2 regions of the Streptomyces sp. NPDC127100 genome follow, and region 2 is predicted to be linked to the other one. Evidence: predicted binding sites of a transcription regulator. Region 2 holds the regulator's gene; the other holds the start of a gene.

Region 1 (14,583 bases), on a different contig from region 2:
GACCAGGTCGCCGTACTCGCCGGTCGCGGCGTTGTAGCCGTTGCCCTTCTCGAGCTCCGCCACCTTGGAGACGATGACGTAGCCCTCGAGGCCGGCGTTCTCGGCGATCCAGCGCAGCGGCTCGACGGCGGCCTTGCGGACGACCGACACACCGGTGGCCTCGTCGCCGGTCTTGTCGAGGTTGCCCTCGAGGACCTTGACGGCGTGGACCAGGGCGGAGCCACCACCGGAGACGATGCCCTCCTCGACCGCGGCGCGGGTCGCGGAGATGGCGTCCTCCAGACGGTGCTTGCGCTCCTTCAGCTCCACCTCGGTGGCGGCGCCGACCTTGATCACGCACACGCCGCCGGCCAGCTTCGCGAGGCGCTCCTGGAGCTTCTCGCGGTCCCAGTCGGAGTCCGTGTTCTCGATCTCGGCCTTGATCTGGGCGATGCGGCCCTCGACCTCGTCGCGCTTGCCGGCACCGTCGACGATCGTGGTGTCGTCCTTGGTGACGGTGATGCGGCGGGCGGTGCCGAGCACGTCCAGGCCGACCTGGTCGAGCTTGAGGCCGACCTCCTCGGAGATGACGGTGGCGCCGGTGAGGACGGCCATGTCCTGCAGCATCGCCTTGCGGCGGTCGCCGAAGCCCGGGGCCTTCACCGCGACGGCGTTGAAGGTGCCGCGGATCTTGTTCACGACGAGGGTGGAGAGCGCCTCGCCCTCGAGGTCCTCGGCGATGATCAGCAGCGGCTTGGAGGCACCCGCCTGGATGACCTTCTCCAGCAGCGGCAGCAGGTCCGCGATGGAGGAGATCTTGCCCTGGTTGATGAGGATGTAGGGGTCCTCCAGGACGGCCTCCATGCGCTCCTGGTCCGTCACGAAGTACGGCGACAGGTAGCCCTTGTCGAAGGCCATGCCCTCGGTGAAGTCCAGCTCCAGACCGAAGGTGTTGGACTCCTCGACGGTGATGACACCGTCCTTGCCGACCTTGTCCATGGCCTCGGCGATGAGCTCGCCGACCTGCTGGTCCTGGGCGGACAGCGCGGCCACGGCGGCGATGTCGGACTTCTCGTCGATCGGGCGCGCGGTGGCGAGGAGGTCCTCGGACACGGCGGCGACGGCCGCGTCGATGCCCTTCTTCAGCAGCGCCGGGGAGGCACCGGCGGCGACGTTCTTCAGACCCTCGCGGACCAGGGCCTGGGCCAGGACGGTGGCGGTGGTGGTGCCGTCACCCGCGATGTCGTTGGTCTTGGTCGCCACCTCCTTCACCAGCTGGGCGCCGAGGTTCTCGTACGGGTCCTCGATCTCGACCTCGCGGGCGATCGTGACACCGTCGTTGGTGATGGTGGGGGCGCCGAACTTCTTGTCGATGACGACGTTGCGGCCCTTGGGGCCGATCGTCACCTTCACCGTGTCGGCAAGCTTGTTGACGCCGCGCTCGAGGGCGCGACGGGCGTCCTCGTCGAACTTCAGGATCTTCGCCATGGGAGCGTGAGCCCTCTCGGAAATCTGATCTAACGGAAAACAGACTGCGCCCCTCGCGCCCGGCTTCTTATCGGTCGCGGGGGCCAGGGGCGCAGCTGTCGAGCAGAGTCGAGGTGAGTCGACCTACGGCTTACTTCTCGATGATCGCGAGCACGTCGCGGGCCGAGAGGACGAGGTACTCCTCGCCGTTGTACTTCACCTCGGTGCCGCCGTACTTGCTGTAGAGCACGACGTCGCCGACGGAGACGTCGAGCGGAAGACGGTTGCCGTCCTCGAAGCGGCCCGGGCCCACGGCCAGGACGACGCCCTCCTGGGGCTTCTCCTTGGCGGTGTCCGGAATGACCAGGCCCGAAGCCGTGGTCTGCTCGGCGTCGAGCGGCTGGACCACGATGCGGTCCTCGAGCGGCTTGATGGCAACCTTGGAGCTGGTGGTCGTCACGATCCGACCTCCCCCTTCGGAGATCTCACGGGGTTAACTGTCTGAGGTGGCGACCAGGTGGATCCGTCGTCGCGGGTGCCGGACCTGCCCGTCGCGTAGTTGGCACTCTCCAGGGGGGAGTGCCAGACCCGAGACTATGACCGCGATTAGCACTCGGTCAAGCGGAGTGCCAATGCATGCGGCGCGTCGTGGGACTTTCCCGTCCGAGCGCCGGGTTTGTGACGCACCCTCGGCGTGGCGCGGGCGCCCCCCGGGGGCTGGAGGCGCTGCCTCGGCCGGGAAGTCGCCGGCCGTCCGCCGAAGGTCAGAGGTAGTCCTCCAGGCGGCCCACCCGGAGGTCCTGCCGCTCGATCCGGCGCAGCAGGTGCTCCGTGCGGGACGGGGCGGTGACCGAGACGATGTCGCCGGGGTGGAGGCGGTGGTCGCCGCGGGTCCAGGTCAGGTCGCCGTCGGCGTCCAGCTCGGCCCGCCACAGGACGACGGCCGTGATGCCGCAGTCGGCGGCGGCCCGCAGGGTCGTCGGGTCGTACCGCCCGTGGGGCGGGCGCAGGAGGCGGGGGCGGACGCCGAAGCGGGAGTGGAGCTTGGTCTGCTGGCCGCAGATCTCGGCGCGCTGGCCGGCGTAGGGCAGGCCGCGCAGGGCGCGGTGGTCCAGGGTGTGGTTCTGCAGGCTCGCGCCGACGGAACGCAGCCGGGCGAAGCGGCCGTACGCCGGCCCGGCCACGGTGTCGGAGAGGAACAGGGTGACCGGGAGCCGCCGTTCGCGGACGAGGCCCGCGAGGCGGGGGTCCCGGTCGGCGCCGTCGTCGTAGGTGAGGAAGACGACCCGGTCGGCGGTGCGGACGTGGTCCAGGACGGGCGGCGGCGCGTGTCCCCCGCCGCCCGCCCGGGCCGCCTTGCCGGCCGTGGGGTGGCCGGCGGGGCCGGCGAACGGGGCGCAGCCGGTGAGCAGTACGGCTGCCAGGGCGGCCCCGGCCGGCCGGAACCGCCCGCGCCTCACAGGTAGTCCTCCAGCCGGGCCACCGCGTATCCGGCGGCGGTGATCCGGTCCAGGAAGCGGCGGACCATGTCCGTCATCGTGCCGTCCCAGTCGTCGCGGCCCCGGAAGTGGGTGAGGACGATGTCACCCGGGTGGAGGTCCTGGTCCCACTCGCGGTACTCCCAGTGGTCGACGTAGACCTCCTCGTTCCAGATCGGCGCGTACCTGACGCCGCAGGACCTGGCGGCGCGCAGGGTGTCCCGGTTGTAGTTGCCGAAGGGCGGGCGGAAGAGGGCGGGGCGCTTGCCGTAACGCTTCTCGATCACCTCCTGCATGCCGCAGATCTCGCGTCTCTGCTGCTCGTAGGAGAGCGCCGGGAGGTAGGGGTGGCTCAGGGTGTGGCTGTTGAGGGTGACCCCGCGGGTCTGCATCTCCTCGAAGTAGCCGTAGTCGTCCTTGATCTCGTCGTCGGTGAGGAAGACCGTGTACGGGATCCGCAGCTCGCTCATCATGCGCAGGAAGGCCGGGTCCTTCTCGGCGCCGTCGTCGATGGTGAGGAAGACGACCCGCTCCTCGGTGGGGACGGTGGTGAAGACCGGCGGGAGGTCCTCCTGCCCGTCCACCTCGAAGCCCTCCCGCGCCGTGATCCGCGGCTTCTCGGCGGGGGGCGGCGGGGCCGTCAGCGGGACCTGCCGCAGGTTCCAGCGTTCGGCGGCGGCGACCCGGGCGGTCTGCGCCGCGCGCAGCCGGGACGCGTAGGTGTCGAGCGCGCGGGCCGGGGGCGCCTCGAGGGGCTGCTGCCCGGGGGCGCCCCGGACCCCGGTGGTGTCCTGCGCACAGGCGGAGGCGAGGGCGGCGACGAGGAGCACGGCGAGGCCGCCGCGCACCCGGGCCCCCGGAGACGTCCCGGAAGCCGCCCGGGGCACCCCGGACGCCCGGCTTTTGTCATTTTGTACGACTAGTCGCATGGTGCCGGATCCTCGCAGCCCCGGGCTGCTGGCCGGCCCCCGACACCGCGCCGCGGGCACACCATCCACCGACTGGCCCACAATGGGCCGGTGAACGACCTCGACGCCCTCCACGCCCTGCTCACCCCCGACGGCCGCGCCCTGCTCGACGAGGTCCGCGACACCGACCCCGCGCGGGAGCTGGCCGTCGCCACCCGGCTGCGCCGCGACCACCCGGCCGGGCTGGTGTCGGCGGCGCTCGGGCAGGCGCGGCTGCGGCAGCGGGCGGTGGCGAAGTTCGGGGCCGAGGACGCCGGGCGGATGTTCTTCACGCCGAACGGGGTGGAGCAGTCGACCCGGGCGAGCGTGGCGGCGTACCGGGCGGAACGCCTCAAGGAGCTGGGCATCACCTCGGTCGCCGACCTGTGCTGCGGGATCGGCGGCGACGCGATCGCGCTGGCCCGCGCGGGCATCCGGGTCCTGGCCGTCGACCGCGACCCGGCGACGGCGGGGGCCGCCCGCGCCAACGCCGAGGCGCTCGGGCTGGCCGACCTGGTCGAGGTGCGCGAGGCGGACGTCACCGAGGTGGACACGAGCGGGTACGACGCCGTCTTCGTCGACCCGGCGCGGCGCGGCGGACGGGGCCGGATCTTCGATCCCGAGGCGTACTCGCCGCCGCTGTCCTGGGCCGTGGAGGCCGCCCGTAAGGCGCCGCGCGCCGCCGCGCTGAAGGTGGCGCCCGGCATTCCGCACGAGGCGGTGCCGGACGACGCCGAGGCCGAGTGGATCTCCGACGGCGGGGACGTGAAGGAGGCGGTGCTGTGGTTCGGCACCGCGCCGGGGGCGGTCCGGGCGACGCTGCTGCCGGGGCCGCGCACCCTGCTCGGCACCGGCCTGCCCGACCCGGAGGTCCGCACACCCGGCCGGTACCTGTACGAGCCCGACGGTGCCGTCATCCGGGCCCATCTGGTCGCCGAGGTCGCCGCACGGGTGGGCGGCGGGCTGCTCGACGCGACCATCGCCTACGTCACCGCGGACGACCTGGTGCCGACGGCGTACGCCACGGCGTACGAGATCACCGACCGGATGCCCTTCAACGTCAAGAAGCTGAAGGCGCTGCTGCGGGAGCGCCGGGTCGGCACGCTCACCGTGAAGAAGCGCGGCTCGGCGGTCGAGCCGGAGGAGCTGCGCCGCAAGGTCAGGCCCCAGGGGCCGAACGCGGCCACGGTGTTCATGACCCGGGTCGCGGGGGCGCCGACGATGCTGATCGGGCACCCGGTGCGCTGACGGCGTCTCAGCCGCACTCCCGTGCGCGGCGGGCCAGCAGGTCGCGTTCGCGTTCGTTGCGGGTCAGGGACGCGGCGCGTTCGAACTCCGAGCGGGCCTCCGCCGTACGGCCCAGGCGCAGCAGCAGGTCGGCGCGGACGCTGGGCAGCAGGTGGTAGCCGCGCAGGGCGGGTTCGGCCGCGAGGGCGTCGACGAGGGCGAGCGCCGGGGCCGGACCCTCGGCCATCGACACGGCGACCGCGCGGTTGAGTTCGACGACCGGGGACGGGGCGCGGGCCGCGAGCAGCCCGTACAGCGTGGCGATGCGCGGCCAGTCGGTCTCCTCGTAGGTGAACGCCATGGCGTGGCACGCGGCGATGGCGGCCTGGAGCGCGTACGGGCCGGGGGCACCGGCGGCGTGGGCGTTCGCGCGGGCGAGGGCGGTGATGCCGCGGGCGATGAGCATGCGGTTCCAGCGGCGGCGGTTCTGGTCCCTGAGCAGGACGGGGGCGCCGTCGGGGCCGGTGCGGGCGGCGGTGCGGGACGCCTGGAACTCGAGCAGCGCGGTCAGGCCGTGGACCTCGGGTTCCTTCGGCATGAGGGCGGACAGCACACGGGCCAGGCGCAGCGCGTCCTCGCACAGGCCGGGCCGCAGCCAGTCGTCGCCGGCGGTGGCCGCGTAGCCCTCGTTGAAGATCAGGTAGATGACCTCCAGGACCGAGCCGAGCCGGGCCGTCCGCTCCGGTCCGTACGGGACCTCGAAGGCGACGTTCCGTGCCGCCAGCGTCCGCTTGGCGCGCACGATGCGCTGCGCGACCGTCGGTTCCGGTGCCAGGACGGCGCGGGCGATCTCGGTGGTGGTCAGGCCGCCCAGCAGGCGCAGCGTCAGCGCGATGCGCGCCTCGGCGGACAGCACCGGGTGGCAGGCCGTGAAGACGAGCCGCAGCAGGTCGTCGTCGATGCCGTCCGGGTCGGCGGGCTCCTCCGGCGGGGCGGCGACGGGCAGGTCCCGGCCGATCTCCGCCAGCTTGCGGGCGTAGGTCTCCCGGCGCCGGACCAGGTCGACGGCGCGGCGCCGGGCGGTGGTCGTCAGCCAGGCGCCCGGACGGTCGGGCACCCCGTCGCGGGGCCACTGCTCCAGGGCCGCGACCAGCGCGTCCTGCGCGATCTCCTCGGCGATGCCGACGTCCCGGACGACGCGGGCGACGCCGGCGACCACGCGCGGGTACTCCAGCCGGAAGACCGTCTCGATCGCCTCCGTGGTCCGGTCGGAGGCGGTGGTGCCGCGCGGGGCGGCCGTGGGCTGTGGCTTCACAGCCCACATGCAACACCCTCGCGCGCCCGGAACGAAGCGGACGTCAGCCCTCCATGATCTCCCGCACCTCGCAGGTCACCGTCCAGTGCTCCTCGTGGACCTTCAGGAAGCGCTTGGTCCACTCGATCGCCTCGGCCATGTCCTTGGCCTGCATCAGCGCGTAGCCGCCGATGACCTCCTTGGTCTCGGTGAAGGGACCGTCGGTGACGGAGAGCTGCCCGGCCTCGTAGTGGACGCGGGTGCCCTGGGCGGTGGGGGTCAGCCCGGCGGTGTCCAGCAGGACGCCGGCCTTCGTCATCTCCTCCATCAGCTCCCCCATGCGCTGCATCAGCTCCGGGCTGGGGCCGCCGGCGGGGGTGTTGTTCTCGTCGATGCGCACGAGCGACAGGTAGCGGGGCATGGTGACTCCTCGGTCGGTGGTCCGGGACCGGGTCGCTCCCGGCCTCTCACCCGTACGTCGAACGGGAGGGCCGTGGATCGACAGCGCCCCGGATTTTTCCCGAGAATTTTTTCCGGCCTCCGTCCCGGCCGCATCCGCACCGGCATCCTCGCAGGTCAGAGGTGGTTCAGCGGAGCGACTCCCACAGCTTCCGGGCGTCCGGTTCCCGGGCCACCACCCGGTTGGTGTCCCACGGTGCCGGATCGACCGGCATCGTCACCGTCCGCACGGCGTCCTCCGACAGGCCCGCGAGGCTGCGGCCGAGGTCCGTCAGCTCGCCCAGCGAGTCCAGCCCGGTGTCGGTGGTCAGGCTGCCGGTGACCGCGTCGGCGACCCGGTACAGCCGGGCGGGGTCGGTGAGCAGGCCGGCGTCGGAGATCCGGCCCAGCAGCGCCTTGACGAGTTTCTGCTGGAGTCCGATGCGGGCGAGGTCGCTGCCGCCGGCCAGCCCGTACCGGGTGCGGGCCAGCCCGAGGGCCTGGGTGCCGTCGAGGTGGTGGGTGCCGGCGTCCAGGTGGAGGTGGGACTTGTCGTCGTCGATGTCCACGTCGGTGGTGACGGTGACGCCGCCGAGGGCGTCGACCAGTTCGGCGAAGCCGGAGAAGTCGATCTCGATGTAGTGGTCCATGCGGACGCCGGTGAGCGACTCGACGGTCTTGACCGCGCAGACGGGCCCGCCCAGGGCGTACGCGGTGTTGAACATCGCGCCGTCGGCCTCCGCGCTCGTGCCGCCGGACGGCAGCGGGCAGGACGGGCGGGTGACGAGCGTGTCGCGCGGGATGCTGACGACGGTGGCGGAGGTCCGGCCGGCGTCGAGGTGGACGACCATCGCCGTGTCGGACCGGGCGCCCTCGCTGTCGCCGCCGCCCAGTTCCCGGTTCTCCTCGCCGCTGCGCGAGTCCGAGCCGAGGACGAGGAGGTTCAGCGCACCGCTGGGCGGCGCGGACGCGGAGGCGGAGGGGGCGGTGAGGGGCCGGACGGGCCGGTCGTCGCCGAGCGCGCCGTCGATGTCGACGCTTCTGATGTTGCCGTTCAGGTGCCAGTACGCCCAGCCCGCCGCGGCGATGCCCAGCAGCAGGGCGCCCGCCAGGGCGAGGCCCGCGGTCCTGATCGCCGAACGTCCGTTCCGACCCGCCCGCGCGGCCATGCGCCCGCCCCCGCCCGTTCCGCTCGCGTCCCCACCCGAGTGCCCCGTCCAGGAGGAACATAAGTCCGAATTATCGGGGGCGGGTAGACGCGCACGGCATTCTGCGGAAATTCTCAGACTTCTCGCCCCGTGGGCGGACGGAGCGAAGGTGACCGGACCGAGGGTGACCGAACCGAGCCCGAACGGACCGAGCCGGAACGGACCGGCGAGTGGCGGCCGGCGAGGTGGGGGCCGACGGGCACCGAAACCTTTCGCGAATGTTTCGACCCGGCGTTCGGCCGGCCGTCGGCCACCTCAGGCGGCCGGCGGCCGTGCCGTACTGCTGCGCACCTCCAGGCTGGTGGCCAGCTCCACCCGGGTGGCCGCGGCCGGGCCGTCGTCGCGGCCGAGGTCCAGCACGAGACGGGCCGCCGCCTCGGCCATCTCCGTGAGCGGCTGCCGCACGGTCGTCAGCGGCGGTCCCACCCAGCGCGCCACCGGCAGGTCGTCGAACCCGACCACGCTCAGGTCCTGCGGGATGCGCAGCCCCAGTTCGCGCGCGGCCTCGTAGAGCCCGAGCGCCTGGAGGTCGTTGCCGGCGAAGACCGCGGTCGGCCGGTCGGCGCGGCGCAGCAGTTCCAGGCCCTGGCGGTAGCCGGCCTCGTGGTGGAAGTCGCCGGTCACGATCAGCTCCGGGTCGACCGGCAGCCCGGCCGTCTCCAGGGCGGCCCGGTAGCCGTCGACGCGGGCGCGGCTGCACATCATCCGGGTGGGGCCGCTGATCGCTCCGATGCGGGTGTGCCCCAGGTCGATCAGGTGGCGGGTGGCGGCGAGGCCGCCCTGCCAGTTGGTGGCGCCGATGGACGGCACGTCGGCACCCGGGTCGCCGGCCGGGTCCATGACCACGAACGGGATGGAGCGGCTGGTCAGCAGGGCCCGCTGGGACTCGTCCAGCCCCGACAGCACGAGGACGACGCCGTGCGGGCGGCGGGCGGCGACCTGGTCGGCCCAGGTCCTGCCGGGTGTGAGGCGGCCGGCGCTCTCGGAGAGCACGACGCTGAGCCCCGCGTCCCGCGCCACGTTCTCCACACCCCGGATGACCTCCATCGCCCAGGCGCTCTCCAGCTCGTGGAAGACCAGGTCGATCAGGGGCGAGCGGGTCGCCTCGGCCCGCCTGCGCCGGTAGCCGTGGGCCCGCAGCAGGTCCTCCACGCGGGCCCGGGTCGCGGGGGCGACGTCGGCGCGGCCGTTGAGGACCTTCGAAACAGTCGGTGCCGACACACCGGCCTCGCGGGCGATCTCGGCGAGGGTCGCGGTCTGCGCGGACCGCCTCTGCGGCCGTGTTTCGGCGGGCTGCGGGGATGTCATGGCGGCGATCGTAACCCCGCTGCCCCTCTTGACGAAGACTTCCCCCGGCCATAGGTTTCCGGAACATTCGATGGTTACGTCGAAACATTCGCAGTCGTTCGTGACCAAGCGTTCGTGAGAGGGCAGCCGTCCCGTCCACCCCGACAGGAGTTCCATGACCACCGCGCCCTGGCGTGACCCCGCCCTGCCCGCCGCCGCCCGCGTCGACGACCTCCTGGCCCGGATGACCCTGGAGGAGAAGGCCGCACAGCTGTACGGCGTGTGGGTGGGCGCCGCCACGGACGGCGACGGCGTCGCCCCGCTCCAGCACGAGATGACCGCCGACCACGACTGGGACGAGCTGATCACCCACGGTCTCGGCCAGCTCACCCGCCCGTTCGGCACCGCCCCCGTCGACCCGGCCCTCGGCGCGCGGGCCCTCGCCCGCGCCCAGCACCGCATCCGCGAGGCCGGCCGCTTCGGCATCCCGGCGCTCGCCCACGAGGAGTGCCTGGCCGGCTTCACCGCCTGGCGGGCCACCGCCTACCCGGTGCCGCTGGCCTGGGGCGCCGCCTTCGACCCCGACCTGGTCGAGGAGATGGCCCGGCGCATCGGCCACGACCTGCGCTCGGTCGGCGTCCACCAGGGCCTCGCCCCCGTCCTGGACGTCGTGCGGGACCCGCGCTGGGGCCGGGTGGAGGAGACGATCGGCGAGGACCCGTACCTGGTCGGCACGATCGGCAGCGCCTACGTCCGGGGCCTGGAGTCGGCCGGGGTCGTCGCCACGCTCAAGCACTTCGCCGGGTACGCCTCCTCGGCCGGCGCCCGCAACCTGGCCCCGGTGCGGGCGGGCGTGCGGGAGTTCGCCGACGTGACGCTCCCGCCGTTCGAGCTCGCGCTGCGCGAGGGCGGCGCCCGGTCGGTGATGGCGGCTTACACGGAGACGGACGGTGTCCCCGCCTCGGCCGACCCGGCACTGCTGACCGGCCTGCTGAGGGACGAGTGGGGCTTCACCGGCACGGTGGTCGCCGACTACTTCGGCATCGGCTTCCTGGAGTCCCTGCACCGGGTCGCCGGCACCCCCGCCGAGGCGGCCCACCTGGCCCTCGCGGCCGGCATCGACGTGGAGCTGCCGACGGTGCGCTGCTACGGCAGGCCCCTGCTGGAGGCGGTCCGGGCGGGCGAGGTCCCCGAGGAACTGATCGACGTGTCGGCCCGCCGCGTGCTGCTCCAGAAGTGCGAACTGGGCCTGCTGGACGAGGACTGGACGCCCGAGCCGGCCGGCGGCCCCGGCCCGGTCGACCTGGACTCCCCCGCCAACCGCGCCCTGGCCCGCCGGCTGGCCGAGGAGTCGGTGGTGCTCCTGGACAATCCCGACGGCGTCCTGCCGCTCGCCCCCGACGCCCGGATCGCGGTGGTCGGCCCGCGGGCCGCCGACGCCCTGGCCATGCTGGGCTGCTACTCCTTCCCGTCCCACGTCCTCCCCCACCACCCCGGGGTGCCTGCGGGCATCGACATCCCGACCGTGCTGGACGCCCTGCGGGCCGAACTGCCCGACGCCAAGGTGACGTTCACCGAGGGCTGCGACACCTCCGGGCCGGACACGTCGGGCTTCGAGGAGGCGGTGGCGCGGACCGCCGAGGCCGACGTGTGCGTCGCGGTCCTGGGCGACCGGGCCGGACTGTTCGGGCGGGGCACCTCCGGCGAGGGCTGCGACGTCAGCGACCTCAGGCTGCCCGGGGTCCAGGGCGCGCTGCTGGACGCGCTCGTCGCGACGGGCGTGCCGGTGGTCCTGGTGCTGCTGACCGGGCGCCCCTACGCGCTCGGCCGCTGGCACGGGCGGCTCGGCGCCGCCGTGCAGGCGTTCTTCCCCGGCGAGGAGGGCGGCCCGGCGGTGGCGGGCGTGCTGTCGGGCCGCGTCTCCCCCTCCGGCCGCCTCCCGGTGAGCGTGCCGCACCTGCCCGGCGGCCAGCCGTGGACCTATCTCCAGCCTCCGCTGGGCCTGGCCGGCGAGGTCAGCAACCTCGACCCGACCCCGCTGTACCCCTTCGGCCACGGCCGCTCGTACACGACGTTCGCGTGGGAGGGCCCCACCGGCGGCCCGCAGGACGGCACGGAGAACGGCCCGCAGGACGGCGTGGAGATCGGCACGGACGGCTCGTACGACGTGTCGGTGACCGTGCGCAACACCGGTGACCGGTCCGGCGCCGAGGTGGTGCAGCTCTACCTGCACGACCCGGTGGCGTCGGTGACCCGCCCGGACGTCCGCCTGATCGGCTACCGGCGGCTGGAGCTGGCGCCCGGCGAGGCCCGCCGGGTGACGTTCCGGTTCCACGCCGACCTCTCGGCGTTCACCGACCGCTCGGGCCGCCGGACCGTCGAACCCGGTGCCCTGGAACTGAGGTTGGCGGCGTCCAGTGCGGACGTCCGCCACACGGCGCGGCTGACGCTCACCGGCCCGGCACGGGTGCTCGGACCGGACCGGCGGCTGCGCTGCGACGCGGAGGTGTCACCGGCGCTCTGACGCCGCCGGCGCCGGCGCGGGCGCTCCGGGTCAGTCCGCGGCCACCGACTCGAACCGCCACCGGTGCACCGCCCGCGTGACCAGGCTCCCGTCCGGCTCCGGCAGTTCGGGCAGGTCGGCGTCGTAGGCGGCGTCCCACCAGGTGACGACGAGGACCCGGTCCTGCGGGGCGCGCAGCGTCTCCCGGCGCAGCGGCCTGCCGTCCAGGGGCTGCGCCCGCGCCCAGGCCAGCAGGTCCTCGCCCCGGCCGGGCACGGCCCGCGCCTCCCACATCAGCGCGACGGTCACGGGTAGAGGTTCTCCTTGGCCGTCTCGTGGACGTGGTCGTGCGTGTGGCCCTGCCCCGGCACGTGCGGGTCCGTCACCGGCAGCGAGGAGTCCGCCGACAGGTCCCAGTCGGAGGCGGCCCGGTTCCGGGCGACCATCTCGGCGCCGAGGGCGGCGACCATGGCGCCGTTGTCCGTGCACAGCTTGGGCCGCGGCACGCGCAGCCGGATGCCGGCCGCCTCGCAGCGCTCCTGCGCCAGGACCCGCAGCCGCGAGTTGGCGGCCACGCCGCCGCCGATCATCAGGTGGTCGACGCCCTGGTCCTTGCAGGCCCGCACCGCCTTGCGGGTCAGCACGTCCACGACCGCCTCCTGGAAGGAGGCCGCCACGTCCCGCACCGGCACGTCCTCGCCCGCCGCCCGCTTGGCCTCGATCCAGCGGGCCACGGCCGTCTTCAGCCCGGAGAAGGAGAAGTCGTACTGCGGGTCGCGCGGCCCGGTGAGTCCGCGCGGGAACGCGATCGCCTTCGGGTCGCCCTCGCGCGCGTACCGGTCGATGACCGGGCCGCCGGGGAAGCCCAGGTTCAGCACGCGGGCGATCTTGTCGAAGGCCTCGCCGGCCGCGTCGTCGATGGTGGCGCCCATCGGCCGGACGTCGGAGGTGATGTCCGTCGACAGCAGCAGCGAGGAGTGCCCGCCGGAGACCAGCAGCGCCATGGTCGGCTCGGGCAGCGGCCCGTGCTCGAGCTGGTCGACGCAGATGTGGGAGGCGAGGTGGTTGACGCCGTACAGGGGCTTGCCGAGCGCGTAGGCGTACGCCTTGGCCGCCGAGACGCCGACCAGCAGGGCGCCGGCCAGGCCGGGGCCGGCGGTGACGGCGATGCCGTCGAGGTCGCGGGCGCTGACGCCCGCCTCCTTCAGCGCGCGGTCGATGGTGGGGACCATCGCCTCCAGGTGGGCGCGGCTCGCCACCTCGGGGACGACGCCGCCGAACCGGGCGTGCTCGTCGACGCTGGAGGCGACGGCGTCGGCCAGCAGGGTGGTGCCGCGCACGACACCGACACCGGTCTCGTCGCAGGAGGTCTCGATCCCCAGTACGAGAGGTTCGTCGCGTGAGTCAGCCATGGTTGTCGGTTCCTTGTACGGGGTCGGCGCCCGCGGCGGGGCCGCCGCCGGGCGCTGTGGTCAGGCGCATCACCAGGGCGTCCACGTTGCCCGGCTGGTAGTAGCCGCGCCGGAAGCCGATGGGTTCAAAACCGAAGCGCTCGTACAGCCGCTGCGCACGGGTGTTGTCCACCCGGCACTCCAGCAGCACTTCCGTGCTCTCGAAGGCGGTGGCCGCCCGCAGCAGTTCGGTCAGCAGCCGCGCGCCGAGTCCGGTGCCCCAGTGGTCGCGGGCGACGGCGATGGTCTGCACGTCGGACTGCTCGCCGGAGGCGACGAGGCCCGCGTAGCCCACGATGCGGTCGCCGTTCGCGCCGGCCTCGTCCGGCAGCACCGCGACGACGTACTTCCGGGTCGCGCCCGGCCCGCGCGCGTGGGCCAGCTCGGACCAGAACATCCCCCGCGACCAGGCGTCCTCCGGGAACAGCTCCCGCTCCAGCCGGAGCACCGGGTCGATGTCCCACCAGCGCATCTCGCGCAGCACGGCGTCCACGGTCGAGGTCACGGGCCCGGTCACCTGGGGGTGACCACCTTGTAGTTCTTGGGGACCTGGGCGTCCGGCCGGCGCAGGTACATCGGCCGGGGCGCGGGCAGTTCCTCACCCGCCGCGAGCTTCTCGGCGGCCAGGCGGGCCAGGGCGGCGGCGGACACGTGCTCGGGCTCGTGCGCCCGCGGGAAGGTGTCCGGGTACAGCAGGGCGCCGGCGCCGACGGCGGGCAACCCGGCCACCTGCTCGGCGATGTCGGCGGGACGGTCGACCGCCGGATCGGTGAGACGGGTGCGGGAGTCGGCGTAGCGGGCCCAGTAGACCTCCTTGCGGCGGGCGTCCGTCGCCACCACGAAGGGACCCTCCAGGTCGGCCGCGTACGCCAGTCCGTCCAGCGTGCACACGCCGTGCACGGGGACGCCGAGCGCGAGCCCGAAGGTGTCCGCGGTCATCAGGCCGACGCGCAGCCCCGTGTAGGGGCCGGGGCCGATGCCGGCGACGACGCCGGTGACGGCGTCGAGTCGCAGTCCGGCCTCGGCGAGGACCCGGTCGACGGCGGGGAGCAGCAGCTCACCGTGCCGGCGTGCGTCCACCTGGCTCGACGAGGCGATGACGTCCGTACCGTCGTGCAGCGCGACGGTCACGGCGGGCGTGGCGGTATCCAGAGCGAGCAAGAGCACGCAAACAGCCTACGGCGCCCGCGGGCCCGTGTCGGACGGCCGGGTCGCACGGCCGCCTGCTGCTACGGTCGCCGGAAGCACGCAGCGTGACGACGACCGCACCGGTCGTGACGCCCCGTTCCCGAGTACGACGTACG
Region 2 (14,583 bases):
CGGCCCACCGCACGCAAACACAAATGTGATCCAGATCACGGCGGGGTGGCTGTTTCGTGCCTCCCCTGGCTTGATACAAATTGCCCGCGCGTTCCTGTCCGTCGGACGGTCGTCGCCCCCTCCGCCTCCCACGTCCCTTTCGCATGCCCTGGGAACGCCCGTGCTCGCCCCCCGTACCACTCCCTGGCCCCTCGTCGCCCTTTTCACGGCCGGGTACCTTCCTCCCTATCTGCTGCCGACCACCGTCGGCAGGCTCGACACCAGCCTGCCGCTGACCACCACGCAGGCCGGCGCCGTCGGCAGCGCCCTGCTGCTGAGCTCGGCGACCGCGGGCTTCCTGCTCGCCTCCCGGGTGCAGCGGATCGGCGCCCGGACGCTGGCCCGGTTCGGGCTCGTGCTGGCCGTCGTCGGCTACGGCTCCGCCGCGCTCACCACCGCCGTCCCGGCCGTCGTCGCCGGCGCTGTCCTCGGCGGTTTCGGCTCGGGTACGGCCACCACGGTCGCCGCCACCCGGATCGCCGCCGAGCGGGACCCGCACCGTGCCTCCACGCTGGGGCTGCTGACCGTGTCCGCGCTGGCCGGCGCCGTCTACCTGACGGTGCCGCACCTCGGCCGGGCGCACGGCCTGCCGCTGGCCGCGATCGCGCTGACCGCCCTCGCGGTGTGGCCGCTGACCGGCCGCCTGCCGGGCGGGACGACCGCGTCCCCGGCCGCGCCCGGCACGGACCCCACCGCTCCGCTCCCCCGCCGCCGCTCGGGACTCGTCCTCGCCGCGACCGTGCTGTGCTGGTCCCTCGCGCAGAACTCCCTGTGGGGCGTCAGCGGCCGGATCGGGCTGACGCAGGCCGGTCTGGGCGACGCCGCCCTCGGGGCCGTCTTCGCCGTCGCCCTGGGCGCCGGACTGGTCGGCGTGCTGGCGGCCGGCGCGCTCGGACCGCGGCTCGGGCGGGCCATGCCCATCGGCGCGGGCACGGTGCTGATCGCGGGCTGCATCGCGGTGAGCGCGTCCGCGACCACCCCCACCACGTTCGCGACCGGCGAGATCGCCTGGAACACGCTGTACCCCGTCGTCCTGTCGTACCTGATCGGCCTCGCCGCCTCGCTCGACCCGCGCGGCCGGTGGGCGGTGCTCGTCGGGTCGGCGTCCTCGCTGGGCACCGCGGCCGGACCGCTGACCGGCAGTGTGCTGTCGGCGCAGGCCGGCTACGCGGGCATGGGCCTGGTCCTCGGCGCCGGGCTGCTCCTGGCCGCCCTGCCGATGACGGCCGTCGCCCTGCACACCGGCGGGCGCCCGCTGCTGCCCGGCGCGATCCGCCGCCGCGGCGGCACCCCGGCCGCCCTGGTCGCCGCCGCCACCGGCACGCCGAGCGGGGCCGTGCCCGAGGTCGGCGCCACGGAGCAGCCGGTCGTGGAGATCGACGTGGACGCGCCGGCCGTCGCGGTGCGGCACGCCTACGACACGGCGGGACCCCGGTCGGCGGCCGCCACACCGGGGTCCGGGACGGGCTGAGTCCTACGCCGACGGGAAGGCGTAAGCCTCCACCTCGGCCAGGCAGCGCGCCCGCAGCTCCTCGTCGTCCTCCAGGAAGGAGGCGAGGAAGGAGTTGCGGGCCAGTTCCCGCAGCCGCTCCTCGGTGAGGCCGAGCGCGGTGCGCACGGCGTCGAAGTTGTCGCCGGCGTAGCCGCCGAAGTAGGCGGGGTCGTCGGAGTTGACCGTGCACATCAGCCCGGCGTCGAGCATCGCGGGCAGCGGGTGGTCGGCGAGGGTGTCGACCGTGCGGAGCCGGACGTTGGAGAGCGGGCACAGGGTCAGCGGGACGCGGTCGCGCACCAGCCGCTCGACCAGTGCCGGGTCCTCCAGCGAGCGCAGGCCGTGGTCAATCCGCTCGACGCCGAGCACGTCCAGGGCCTCGGTGACGTACGCCGGCGGGCCCTCCTCGCCCGCGTGCGCGACGCGGCGCAGCCCGAGGGCGGCGGCGGCCACGTACACCTCGCGGAACTTCACCGGCGGGTGCCCGACCTCGGCGGAGTCCAGGCCGACGCCGATGATGCGGTCCAGGTACGGCTTCGCGGCGTCGAGGGTCTCCAGGGCCGACTCGGCGGACTCGTCGCGCAGGAAGCACATGATCAGCCGGGTGGAGACGCCGTGCTTCTCCCGGCTGCGGCCCAGCGCCCGCCACAGGCCCTCCACGACCGTGCCCATCCCCACGCCCCGGGCGAGGTGCGCCTGCGGGTCGAAGAAGATCTCCGCGTGCCGTACGCCCTGCGCGGCGGCGCGGGCCAGGTAGGCGTCGGCGAGGTCCTCGAAGTCCCGCTCGGTGCGCAGGACGGCCATGAGCTCGTAGTACAGGTTCAGGAAGGACTGGAGGTCCTCGAACCGGTAGGCCTCGCGCAGGGCGTCCGTGTCCGCGTACGGGAGGGCGACCCCGTTGCGGGCGGCGAGCTCGAAGGCCAGCTCCGGCTCCAGGGTGCCTTCGATGTGGAGGTGCAGTTCAGCTTTGGGCAGGGGCATCAGAGCATGGTACGGCGACTTCACCGACGTTTCGGAACCGGCACTCGCATCAGGTCGCGGGCCACCGTCAGCTCGCCTTCGTAGCCGGCCGCCCTCGCCTGCCGCTCGAACTCCTCCGGGTCCGCGTAGCGCTGGCTGAAGTGGGTCAGGACGAGGTGGCGCACGCCCGCCTCCCGGGCGGCCCGCGCCGCCTGGCCGGCGGTGAGGTGGCCGTGCTCGGTGGCGAGCTCCTCGTCCTCGTCGAGGAACGTCGACTCGATGACCAGGAGGTCGCAGCCCTCGGCGAGCTCGTGGACCCCCGCGCACAGCCGGGTGTCCATGACGAACGCGAACCGCTGGCCGCGGCGGACCTCGCTGACCTCGTCCAGCGGGACGCCGTGCAGGGAGCCCTCGCGCTGGATGCGGCCCACGTCGGGCCCCTTGATGCCGTGCGCGGCCAGCCGCGCGGGCAGCATGCGGCGGCCGTCGGGCTCGGTGAGCCGGTAGCCGTAGGACTCGACCGGGTGCGAGAGCCGGCGGGCCTCCAGCGTGTAGGCGGGGGTGACGGCGAGCGGCCCGTCCGTGTCGACCGGCGCCTCGGTGAGGGCGACCGTCTCGCGGTAGGCGGTGGCGTACCGCAGGCGGTCGAAGAAGCGCTGCCCGGAGCGCGGGTAGTGGGCGGTCACCTCGTGCGGGACCCGGTCCAGGTTGATGCGCTGGACGACGCCGGCGAGACCGAGACTGTGGTCGCCGTGGAAGTGCGTGACGCAGATCCGGTTCAGGTCGTGCGCGGCGACCCCGGCGCGCAGCATCTGGCGCTGGGTGCCCTCACCGGGGTCGAACAGGAGCCCCTCGCCGTCCCAGCGCAGCAGGTAGCCGTTGTGGTTGCGGTGCCGGGTCGGGACCTGGCTGGCGGTGCCGAGGACGACGAGTTCACGCACGGACATCGTCGGTCAGCCGGGGGGCCACTGGAGGCCGCGGCCGCCGAGGATGTGGGCGTGCGCGTGCCAGACGGTCTGACCGGCGCCGGAGCCGGTGTTGAAGACGATGCGGTAGCTGTCCAGCTTCTCGTCGTCGGCGACGGCCTGGGCCTCGCACAGCACGTCGGCGGCGAGCTGCGGGGCGCCGGCGGCGAGGGCGGCGGCGTCGCGGTAGTGCGCCTTGGGGATCACCAGGACGTGGGTGGGCGCCTGGGGGTTGATGTCGCGGAAGGCGACGGTGGTGTCCGTCTCCCGGACGATCGTCGCAGGGATCTGACCCGCGACGATCTTGCAGAACAGGCAGTCGTCCTGTGGCTCGCCGGACATGGGCGCTCCTTACGGTGGTGATCTTCTGAACGGCATCGTATCGAGTCCGCCGCGGCCCGCGGGCGGTCGTGCTCCTCCCGTGCCCGGACGGCCCGGGCGGTGCCCCGGCGGCGGCACGGGCGGGCGTGGGGAGCACGCCCGCCCGGCGCACGGCGTCCGCCGGCGGCTACGGCAGGCTCGGCGGGGTCTTGGCCGGGGTCTGCTCCAGCGCCTCCAGCGCCAGCCGGATCGCCTCGTCCAGTTGGGGGTCGCGGCCCGCCGCGTGGTCCTGCGGACGCTGCGGCACCTCGACGTCCGGATCGACGCCGTGGTTCTCCACGCCCCAGCCGTGGCCCTCCAGCCAGAAGGCGTACTTGGGCTGCGTGATCAGCGTGCCGTCGACCAGCCGGTAGCGGCTGTCGATGCCGATGACGCCGCCCCAGGTGCGGGTGCCGACGACCGGTCCGATGCCGAGCGCCTTGATCGCGGCGTTGACGATGTCGCCGTCGGACCCCGAGAACTCGTTGGCGACGGCGACGACCGGGCCGCGGGGGGCGTCCATCGGATAGCTGAGCGGCCGCATGCCGCGCGGCAGGTCCCAGCCGACGATCCGCCGGGCCAGCTTCTCCACGACGAGCTGGGAGGTGTGCCCGCCCCGGTTCTCGCGCACGTCGACGACGAGGCCCTCCCGGGCCACCTCGACCCGCAGGTCGCGGTGGATCTGCGCCCAGCCGGGCGCCTGCATGTCGGGGACGTGCAGGTAGCCGAGCCGGCCGCCGGACCTCTCGTGGACGTGGGCGCGGCGGTCGGCGACCCAGGCGTGGTAGCGCAGCGGCTCCTCGTCGGCGAGGGGGACGACGACGGCGTGCCGGAGGTCGCCGCCGCCGGACGGGGAGACGGTCAGCTCGACCGGCTTGCCGGCGGTGCCGACGAGCAGCGGGCCGGGCCCGGTGACCGGGTCGACGGGCTGACCCGCGACCGCGACGATCGCGTCGCCGGCCCGCACCGCGACGCCGGGCGCGGCGAGCGGGGAGCGGGCGTGGGGGTCGGAGGTCTCCGAGGGCAGGACGCGGTCGATGCGCCAGGTGCCGTCCTCGTGGCGGGAGACGTCCGCGCCGAGCAGGCCCTGCCGGGTGCCGCCGCCGTGGCCGCCGCGCGGGGTGACGTAGGCGTGCGAGGTGCCGAGCTCGCCGTGCACCTCCCACAGGAGGTCGACCAGGTCGTCGTGGGTGGCGACGCGGTCCAGGACGGGCCGGTAGCGGTCGAGGACGCCGTCCCAGTCGACGCCGTTCATGTCGGGCCGCCAGAAGTTGTCCCGCATGATGCGGCCGGTCTCGTCGTACATCTGGCGCCACTCGGCGGCCGGGTCGACGGTCTGCCGGACCCGGCCCAGGTCGACGGTGATGTTGGTGTCGCTGTCCTCGTCGCCCGAGGCCCGCCGGTCGCTGGGCACGACCTTGAGCCGTCCGTCGGTCCACAGCAGCACCCGCTTGCCGTCGCCGCTGACCTCGAAGTGGTCGGCGTCGCCCGCGAGGTGCTCGACGCGCTGCTGGGCGAGGTCGTAGCGCTCCAGCTCGGTGTGCGGGTCGGGGTCGTCCGGGTTGGCGCGGGAGGCGCCGAGGACGCCGATGACCGGGTGGCGCAGCCACAGGACGCCGTCCTTGGCGGCGCGCAGCCGGGAGTAGCGGGCGGCCTCCACCGGGAAGGGCACGATGCGGTCGGCGAGGCCCTCGATGTCGATGCGGGTCGTCGGGGTGCCCTCGCTGTCGGGGGTCTCCTCGCGGTCCGGGGTCTCGAAGGGGCGGCCGTGGCGCTGCGGGCCGAAGGGCGAGGGGGTGGTCGCGGCCAGCGTGATCAGGTACGGGCGGGCGCCCTCGACGAAGGCCAGGTCGAAGACGTGCTCGTCGTAGACCGGGTCGAAGGAGCGGGTGGAGAGGAAGGCGAGGTGCTTGCCGTCCAGGGTGAAGGCCGGCGAGTAGTCGCGGAAGCGCAGCGGGGTCGCCTCGCTCACCGACAGGTCGGTGGTGTTGGCGAGTTTGAGCTGGCGCAGCGGGTCGGGGCCGGGGTGGGACCAGGCGAGCCAGGCGGAGTCGGGCGAGAAGACGAGGCCGGAGGCGTCACCGTCCTCGCTGCGGTCGACCTCGCGGACCTCGCCGGTCTCGCGCTCGACGAGCAGCACCCGCCCGTCGTGCGAGGCGACGGCGGCGCGGCTGCCGTCGGGTGCCACGGCGAGGCCGAGGACCCGGCCGAGCTGCCCGGCGGCGAGGCGGCGCGGGGTGGCGCCGGGCGCGAGGCCGGTGGCGGGCGCGAACTCCAGCGCGTCGTCGCCCTCGGCGTCCGTCACCCACACCACCCACTCCTCGCCGTCGGCGCGGAAGGTGCGCGGCAGCCGGGCGCGGACACCGGGCGTGGCCGCCAGGGCGCGGGCCGGGCCGGCGCGGTGGGTGACCCAGTGGACGCCGCCGCGCACCGCGACGGCGCTGCCGCGGGCGGTGTGGTCGGGGGACGCGGAGCCGAACCAGCGGGCGGCGTCGACCGGGTGGGCCTGGAGGTCGGCGCGCGAGCCGCCGAGCCGGATGTCGAGCCGGCGCGGCTCGGCGCCGTCCAGGTCGTCCAGCGTCCACAGCTCACCGGCGCTGGAGTAGACGACCCGCGTGCCGTCGGTCGCGGCGTGCCGGGCGTAGAAGCCGTCGAGCGGCGTGTGCCGGCGCAGGTCGGAGCCGTCGGCGAGGGAGGAGTAGAGGGCGCCGGTGCCCTCGTGGTCGGAGAGGAAGGCGATCCGCCCGCCGGCCCAGAACGGGTACTCGATGTTGCCGTCGAGGTCGGCGTGCAGCCGCGTGAACTCGCCGTCGTCCCCGGCGTCGATCCACAGCTTGCCCGCCGTGCCGCCCCGGTACCGCTTCCACCAGGCGGCCTCGCGGCCCATCGACACGGACAGCAGCACGGTGTGCGGCCCGTACGCGACGTCGCCGACGGGCCCGTAGGGCAGGGTGGCGGCGGGTCCGCCGTCCAGCGGGACGGCTCGGGCCCAGCTGCGGCGCAGGCTGGCCTGGCCGTGGGTGCTGAGGGCGAGGACCCGTCCCTCCGGGGTCCAGCCGCGCACCTGGGTCCGCATGCCGCCCCAGTGCGTGAGGCGTCGGGCCGGGCCGCCGTCGACGGGCGCGACGTGCACCTCGGGGGCGCCGTCGCGGGTGGACGTCCAGGCGACGGTGGTGCCGTCGGGCGAGATGCGCGGGTGGTTCACCGGCATGTTGTCGGCGCTGACCCGCCAGGCCCGGCCGCCGTCGAGCGGGGCGAGCCACACGTCGTCCTCGGCGGTGAAGGCGACCAACTCGCCGTGCGGGTGCGGAAAGCGGAGGTAGGCAGGCGCTGCGGGCTGAGTCACCCGCACAGCCTATGCAGGGGCGGGGGTCGATCGACAGGGGTTCGGATCACTTCCCGCCGATGCGCGGGAGGCGACGGCCGCGCCCGGCGGGCTACTTGCCCTCCACGGGCCGGCAGTGCGGATCGTCCGGGCACCAGATGGTCCGGGTGACGGTGACCGTGGGGCCCGGCCGCTGTCCGGCGGGGTCCTTCGCGGGCGGGGAGGTCCCGGCGTCGCAGTTGCCCAGTCCCTTGACGTGGAACCACTGCTTGCCGCCCACCTCGGCGGTCAGGTCGCCGCGCACGCAGGCGCCGTTGACGACGCGGGTGACCTTGCCGTCGACGGTGATGTCCCGCCCGTCGTCCGTCTTCCCCTGGCAGTGCACGGAGGCGACGGTGTTCTCGCCCGCCGGGGCGGTGGTCCCGTCGCTTGTGGAGGACGCGGTGCACGTGAGCCACCGCACCCCGGCGTCGCGCCGGTCGAGTTCCCCGGTCACGGTCCGGTCGGTCGTGTACGCCACCGTCGCCGAGCCGAGTCCGCCCGGGTCGCAGGCGACGAGCCCGCCCACGGCGACGACCGCGACGGCCACCATCGGCGCCACGCGCCGACCGCCCGGCACGCTGCTCGGCGTGCTCGGGATGCTCGGGATGCGCCAAATCCGCCTCAATGCCCCCATGGAGGGCAGCCTGCCACTGGTGCGGGGCGCACCGGTAGAGCGCATACGGCCACTCCTCGCTACCGTGCGGCGCATGGGCAACGACCGCAGACGGCGCAGGCTCGTCGTGGACGAACGGACGACGTACCTGTGGAGCCACCGGCAGCGGAGGGGCCGCGACGGCGTCTGGCGCGACGCCCTCACGCTGTACCGCGACGGCGTCCGCGTCCGGATCGTCTTCCCGGCGGGCGAACCGGGCTCGGGCCGGTACACCACCGAGGGCGACTCCTGGTTCGAGGGCTGCGTGGCCGACGGCCGCGGCAACCTGCTCAACCTGCGCGAACCCGGTGTCGTACGGGCGCTGGTGGACGAGGCGGGCCGGCGCGGCCTGCTGCCCGGCGACGGGGGCCGTCCGGTGGAGCTGGACGGCTGGGAGCTGTTCCCCGCGGTGGCGTCGGCGCCCGCCGCCACCGCCGGGTGACGCCCCGTCAGGACCAGCGGCCGGTGCGGGCCAGGAGGACGGCGGTCGCCGCGGTGCCGGCGGTGGAGGTGCGCAGCACGCTGCGTCCGAGGCGGTAGGGCTTCGCACCGGCCGCCGCGAAGAGCGCCAGCTCCTCCGGCGACACACCCCCTTCGGGGCCGACGACCAGCACGATGTCGCCGGAGGCGGGGAGTTCGGCGGCGGCCAGCGGCTCCTCGCCGCTCTCGTGGAGCACGGCGGCGAAGGCGGCGTCGGCCAGAAGTGACGCAACCTGCTTGCCGCTCGCCGCGTCCGCGACGTCGGGGAAGCGGACCCGGCGGGACTGCTTGCCGGCCTCCCGGGCCGTCGCCCGCCACTTGCCGAGCGCCTTCAGGCCGCGCTCGCCCTTCCACTGCGTGACGCAGCGGGACGCCGCCCACGGCACGATCGCGTCGACCCCGACCTCGGTCATCGTCTCGACGGCCAGCTCTCCCCGGTCCCCCTTGGGCAGGGCCTGGACGACGGTGACGCGGGGCTGCTCCGGCGGCTCCTCGTGGACGCCGTCCAGCCCGGTCACGACCAGGCGGTCCTTGCCCTCGGCGGCCTTCACCACGCCCTCGGCCCAGCGCCCGCGCCCGTCGGTGAGGACGACGTCCTCGCCGGGCCGCAGCCGCTTCACGGAGACGGCGTGCCGTCCCTCGGGGCCGCCCAGGACGTACTCACCGCCGGCCAGGTCCCCCGGCCCGAGCGAGTCGACCACGAACACCGGAGCCGTCATCGGCCCGTACCTCCCGTCACGTACTGCGACAACGCCGTTCCCGCGGACGCGAGTTCGGCGGCCAGCACCTCCACGAGCTGCCCCGCGGGCAGCTCCCGGGCCATCCGGTGGCCCTGTCCCGCCCAGAGCGCCATGCCCTGCGCGTCGCCCGCCTTCGCCGCGGCCTTGCGCAGCGGCGAGGTGAGGTGGTGCACCTCCGGGTAGGCCGCGGGGGCGTACGGGCCGTGCTCGCGCAGGAAGCGGTTGACCAGGCCGCGGGCGGGGCGGCCGGAGAAGGCGCGGGTCAGTTCGGTGCGGACGAACAGCGGGTTGGTCAGCGCCTCCTTGTGGAGGGCGTGCGCGCCGGACTCGGGGGTGGCGAGGAAGGCGGTGCCGAGCTGGGCCGCGCTCGCGCCGGCCGCGAGCACCGCGGCGATCTGGGCGCCGCGCATGATGCCGCCGGCGGCGACGACGGGCAGGCTCACCGCCTCGCGGATCTGGGCGAGCAGCGACAGCAGCCCGATCCCGGCGCCGCCGGTCTCCGGATGGTCGCGGTGGGTGCCCTGGTGTCCGCCGGCCTCGACGCCCTGCGCGATCACCGCGTCGGCGCCGGCCCGCTCGACGGCCCGGGCCTCGTCGGCGGTGGTCGCCGTGACCAGGGTGAACGTGCCGACGCGGTGGAGCGAGTCGACGACCTCGGGACTCGGCACGCCGAAGTGGAACGACACCACCGGCACCGGGTTGTCCAGCAGCACCGCGAGCTTGGTGTCGTAGCCGTCGTCCCGGCCGCAGTCGGGGTCGCCGAGCTCGGTCCCGTACCAGGCGGCCTCACCGGCGAGCTGGTGGGCGTAGACGCCGACGGCGGAGGGGTCGGCCGTCTCCGGCTGCGGCACGAAGAGGTTGACGCCGAAGGGGCGGGCGGTCAGCCCCCGCACCTGCTTGATCTCCTGGTACATCCCGTCCGCGGTCTTGTACCCGGCGGCCAGGAACCCCAGCCCTCCCGCCTCGCACACCGCGGCGGCGAGCTGCGGCACGGAGACGCCGCCCGCCATGGGCGCCTGCACGATCGGGTAGGGGAAGAGATCGGTCAGTGCGGAGGACATGAGCGCATGTTGTCACGTCCTCCGCACGAGTCCGAATCCGGGCTTCCGCCGGCATACGCCAGGAGCATCCGCACCGCGAAGCCCCTGGCGGCGGCCCGTGTCAGCGCCCGTTGAACGCGTCCTTCAGCCGGGAGAACAGGCCCTGCTGACCGGGCTGACCGTGTCCGCCCGGGGGACCACCCCCGGACCCCCGGCAGACCGGCGCGCACCCCCGAAGAGCACGACACCGCCGGCCGCAGCCACCCGACAGCGCACCCCGTCAGCGCCCGTTGAACGCGTCCTTCAGCCGGGAGAACAGGCCCTGCTGACCGGGCTGGAACTGGCCCTGGGGCCGTTCCTCGCCGCGCAGCTTGGACAGCTCCCGCAGGAGGCGCTCCTGCTCGGGGTCGAGCTTGGTCGGGGTCGTGACCTCGACGTGGACGATGAGGTCGCCCCGGCCGCCGCCGCGCAGGTGGGTGACGCCGCGCCCGTGCAGCGGGATCGACTGGCCGGACTGGGTGCCGGGCCGGATGTCGACCTCCTCCATGCCGTCGAGCGTCTCCAGCGGCACCTTCGTGCCGAGGGCCGCCGCCGTCATCGGGATGGTGACCGTGCAGTGCAGGTCGTCGCCGCGGCGCTGGAAGGTCGAGTGCGGCAGCTCGTGGATCTCCACGTACAGGTCGCCGGCGGGGCCGCCGCCGGGGCCGACCTCGCCCTCGCCCGCGAGCTGGATCCGGGTGCCGTTGTCCACACCGGCCGGGATCTTCACGGTCAGGGTGCGCCGCGAGCGGATCCGGCCGTCGCCCGCGCACTCGGGGCACGGGGTGGGGACGACGGTGCCGAAGCCCTGGCACTGGGGGCAGGGGCGGGAGGTCATGACCTGACCCAGGAAGGACCGGGTGACCTGCGACACCTCACCGCGGCCGCGGCACATGTCACATGTCTGGGCCGAGGTGCCGGGGGCCGCGCCCTCGCCGTTGCAGGTGTTGCAGACGACGGCCGTGTCGACCTGGATGTCCTTGGTCGTCCCGAAGGCGGCCTCGTCCAGCTCGACCTCGAGGCGGATCATCGCGTCCTGGCCCCGGCGGGTGCGCGAGCGCGGACCGCGCTGCGACGCCGTACCGAAGAACGCGTCCATGATGTCCGAGAAGTTCCCGAAGCCACCCGCGCCGAAGCCGCCCGCGCCCGCTCCGCCGGCCTGCGAGAGCGGGTCGCCGCCGAGGTCGTAGACCTGCTTCTTCTGCGGGTCCGACAGCACCTCGTAGGCGGCGTTGATCTCCTTGAACCGCTCCTGGGTCTTCGGATCGGGGTTGACGTCCGGGTGCAGCTCGCGGGCGAGCCTCCGGAACGCCTTCTTGATCTCGTCCTGGGACGCGTCGCGGCGTACGCCGAGTACGGCGTAGTAGTCCGTGGCCACCTACGACTCCGCCAGGATCTGTCCGACGTACCGTGCCACTGCGCGTACCGCTCCCATCGTTCCCGGGTAGTCCATGCGGGTCGGTCCGACCACGCCGAGCTTGGCAACCGCCTCGCCGCCCGAACCGTAGCCCACCGACACGACGGACGTGGAGTTGAGTCCTTCGTGGGCGTTCTCATGACCGATACGGACGGTCACGCCCGGATCCTTCGCCTCGCCGAGCAGCTTGAGGAGCACGACCTGCTCCTCCAGTGCCTCCAGGACGGGCCGGATCATGAGGGGGAAGTCGTGCCCGAAGCGGGTGAGATTGGCGGTGCCGCCGATCATCAGCCGCTCCTCGTTCTCCTCGACCAGCGTCTCCAGCAGTGTGGAGAGCACCGTGGAGACCGTACCGCGGTCCTCGGCCTCGAAGGCCTCCGGCAGATCCTCGACCAGGCTCGGGACGTCCGAGAACCGGCGGCCCGCGACCCGGCTGTTGAGCCGCGCGCGCAGATCCGCCAGGGACGCCTCCCCGAACGGCGCCGGGCAGTCGACCATGCGCTGCTCGACCCGCCCGGTGTCCGTGATCAGCACGAGCATCAGGCGCGCGGGCGCCAGGGAGAGCAACTCCACGTGCCGCACGGTCGACCGGGTCAGCGAGGGGTACTGCACGACGGCGACCTGCCGGGTGAGCTGCGCGAGCAGCCGCACCGTGCGGGCCACCACGTCGTCGAGGTCGACGGCGCCCTCCAGGAAGTTCTGGATGGCGCGCCGCTCGGGCGCGGTCATCGGCTTGACGCCGGCCAGCCGGTCGACGAAGAGCCGGTAGCCCTTGTCGGTCGGGATGCGCCCCGCGCTGGTGTGCGGCTGGGCGATGAAGCCCTCGTCCTCGAGGGCCGCCATGTCGTTGCGCACGGTGGCCGGGGACACGCCGAGGTTGTGCCGCTCGGTGAGGGCCTTGGAGCCGACGGGCTCCTCGGTGCCGACGTAGTCCTGGACGATGGCGCGCAGCACCTTCAGCCTGCGTTCACTGAGCATCGCGCACACCTCCAAAAAGCCGTCCGCCCGGTGTTCTCCCTGGCACTCACCGTGTTCGAGTGCCAGACTTCCCCGGCCCAGTGTACGGCCGCGGGGTACGCCCCCGGCAAGGGCGGGGCGCCGCCGTCGTGACCGGGGCCCTCCGGCGCTAGCGTCGGCGCCGTGACGGTGACTTGGGAAGACCTGGGGTGGGAGCGGCTGGCGGCCGGGGTGGGGCGGTGCCGCCTGCCGGGGTGGGACTGCACGGCGGGGCTGGTCGTCGGCGCGGACGCGGCGCTGTCGGTCGACGCCGGGTCGGGCCTCGGCGAGGGCGCGCGGTTGCGCGGGGCGGCGCGGGAGCTCGCCGGTCGCCGTGTGACGCATCTCGCGCTGACCCACGCGCACTTCGACCACGTCCTCGGCGCCGCGGCGTTCGCGGGCGCGGAGGTCTTCGGGGCGGCGGGCGTGGCCGCGGTCCTCGCGGGGGGCCGGGAGGCGCTGCGCGCGGACGCGGTGGCCCACGGCCTGGACGCCCGGCTCGCGGAGGAGGCCGCGGACGCCCTCGTCCCGGTGCGCCACGAGGTGTCCGGCGAGCGGACGCTCGACCTGGGCGGCGGCCGGCGGGTGGTGCTGGCCGACGTGGGCCCCGGGCACACCGGGCACGACCTCGCGGTGCTGGTGCCGGGAGACCCCGCGGTCGTCTTCTGCGGGGACCTGGTCGAGGAGTCCGGCGAGCCGCAGGCGGGGCCCGACGCCGTACCGGCCCGCTGGCCGGCCGCCCTCGACCGGCTGCTCGGCCTGGGCGGCGAGGACGCGCTGTACGTTCCCGGGCACGGGGCGGTGGTGGACGCGGCGTTCGTCCGGGCCCAGCGGGACGCGCTGGCCGCCCGCTTCGGCGTGTCGCGTTGATCACGGCGCGGGCGTTCCTCGTATCGTCGGCAGAATGCGCCAGTACTCCGCCGATCTGACCCCGCCGTGGAAGAAGCCGCAGCCGGTGCCCGAGGTCCCGGCCGACCCCGGTCTGGTGGTCGAGGAGCCCGGCACCGGCTTCTGCGGCGCGGTGGTCTCCTGCGAGGCGGGGACGGTGACGCTGGAGGACCGCTTCGGCAAGCACCGGGTGTTCCCGATGGAGCCGCGCGGCTTCCTGCTGGAGGGCCGTGCGGTGACCCTGGTCAGGCCGGCGGCGGGTCCGGTACGGCCCACCCGTACGGCGTCCGGTTCGGTGGCCGTCCCCGGCGCCCGGGCGCGCGTGGCCCGCGCCGGCCGCATCTACGTCGAGGGGCGGCACGACGCCGAGCTGGTCGAGAAGGTCTGGGGCGACGACCTGCGGGTCGAGGGCGTGGTCGTGGAGTACCTGGAGGGGGTCGACGACCTGCCGTCCGTCGTCGACGGTTTCGCGCCGGGCCCGGACGCGCGGCTGGGCGTCCTGGTGGACCACCTGGTGCCGGGGTCGAAGGAGTGGCGGATCGCCGAGGCGGTGACGAGCGAGCACGCGCTGGTGGTGGGCCACCCCTACATCGACATCTGGGAGGCGGTGAAGCCGTCCTCCCTGGGCATCGCCTCCTGGCCGCGGGTGCCGCGCGGCCAGGACTGGAAGACGGGGGTGTGCCGGGCGCTGGGCTGGCCGGAGAACACGGGGGCCGCCTGGCAGCACATCCTGGGGCACGTGCGGTCCTACAAGGACCTCCAGCCGGAACTGCTGGGCCGCGTGGAGGAACTGATCGACTTCGTGACGGCCTGAGTCCCCCGCAGCCGGGCGGGAGGGAGCCCGGTCAGTCGACCAGGTCCCGCACCACCGCGTCCGCCAGCAGCCGCCCGCGCAGGGTCAGCACGGCCCGCCCCTCCCCGTACGGCCCCTCCTGGAGCAGCCCGTCCGCCAGCGCCCGGCGCGAGGCCGCGAGGCCCTCCTCCCGCAGCAGCGACAGCGGCACCCCCTCGCGCAGCCGCAGCTCCAGCAGGATCCGCTCCACCCTCCGGTCCTCGTCCGTCAGCACCTCACGCCCGGCCCCCGGCGACTTCCCCGCCGCCAGCACCCCCGCGTACGCCCCCGGGTGCTTGACGTTCCACCAGCGCAC

The links. Region 2 encodes HrcA, which represses chaperone genes, less so after heat shock. Its sites were predicted from a motif close to TTNGCACTCNGNNNNNCNGAGTGCNAA; they were not measured.
Region 1: the regulator HrcA is predicted to act here: its motif matches at 2,053-2,079, upstream of groES (co-chaperone GroES).

Annotation. Positions count from the first base shown of each region.
Region 1 covers NZ_JBHXFL010000003.1:220,602-235,184, reverse strand. Annotated here, with positions in the region: gene groL (chaperonin GroEL) at 1-1,467, opposite strand, end outside; gene groES (co-chaperone GroES) at 1,598-1,906, opposite strand; gene ACFWJB_RS05905 (polysaccharide deacetylase family protein) at 2,211-2,906, opposite strand; gene ACFWJB_RS05900 (polysaccharide deacetylase family protein) at 2,903-3,772, opposite strand; gene ACFWJB_RS05895 (methyltransferase domain-containing protein) at 3,944-5,119, shown strand; gene ACFWJB_RS05890 (RNA polymerase sigma factor) at 5,127-6,422, opposite strand; gene ACFWJB_RS05885 (YciI family protein) at 6,457-6,813, opposite strand; gene ACFWJB_RS05880 (LCP family protein) at 6,980-7,999, opposite strand; gene ACFWJB_RS05875 (LacI family DNA-binding transcriptional regulator) at 8,294-9,346, opposite strand; gene ACFWJB_RS05870 (glycoside hydrolase family 3 N-terminal domain-containing protein) at 9,501-11,849, shown strand; gene ACFWJB_RS05865 (hypothetical protein) at 11,880-12,137, opposite strand; gene tsaD (tRNA (adenosine(37)-N6)-threonylcarbamoyltransferase complex transferase subunit TsaD) at 12,134-13,240, opposite strand; gene rimI (ribosomal protein S18-alanine N-acetyltransferase) at 13,233-13,751, opposite strand; gene tsaB (tRNA (adenosine(37)-N6)-threonylcarbamoyltransferase complex dimerization subunit type 1 TsaB) at 13,793-14,446, opposite strand.
Region 2 covers NZ_JBHXFL010000044.1:7,952-22,534, reverse strand. Annotated here, with positions in the region: gene ACFWJB_RS29245 (MFS transporter) at 161-1,510, shown strand; gene ACFWJB_RS29240 (adenosine deaminase) at 1,514-2,512, opposite strand; gene ACFWJB_RS29235 (ribonuclease Z) at 2,533-3,438, opposite strand; gene ACFWJB_RS29230 (histidine triad nucleotide-binding protein) at 3,445-3,798, opposite strand; gene ACFWJB_RS29225 (S41 family peptidase) at 3,965-7,168, opposite strand; gene ACFWJB_RS29220 (hypothetical protein) at 7,254-7,817, opposite strand; gene ACFWJB_RS29215 (hypothetical protein) at 7,891-8,277, shown strand; gene ACFWJB_RS29210 (16S rRNA (uracil(1498)-N(3))-methyltransferase) at 8,285-9,034, opposite strand; gene ACFWJB_RS29205 (nitronate monooxygenase) at 9,031-10,116, opposite strand; gene dnaJ (molecular chaperone DnaJ) at 10,376-11,512, opposite strand; gene hrcA (heat-inducible transcriptional repressor HrcA) at 11,513-12,529, opposite strand; gene ACFWJB_RS29190 (MBL fold metallo-hydrolase) at 12,692-13,417, shown strand; gene ACFWJB_RS29185 (DUF3097 domain-containing protein) at 13,452-14,249, shown strand; gene hemW (radical SAM family heme chaperone HemW) at 14,281-14,583, opposite strand, start outside.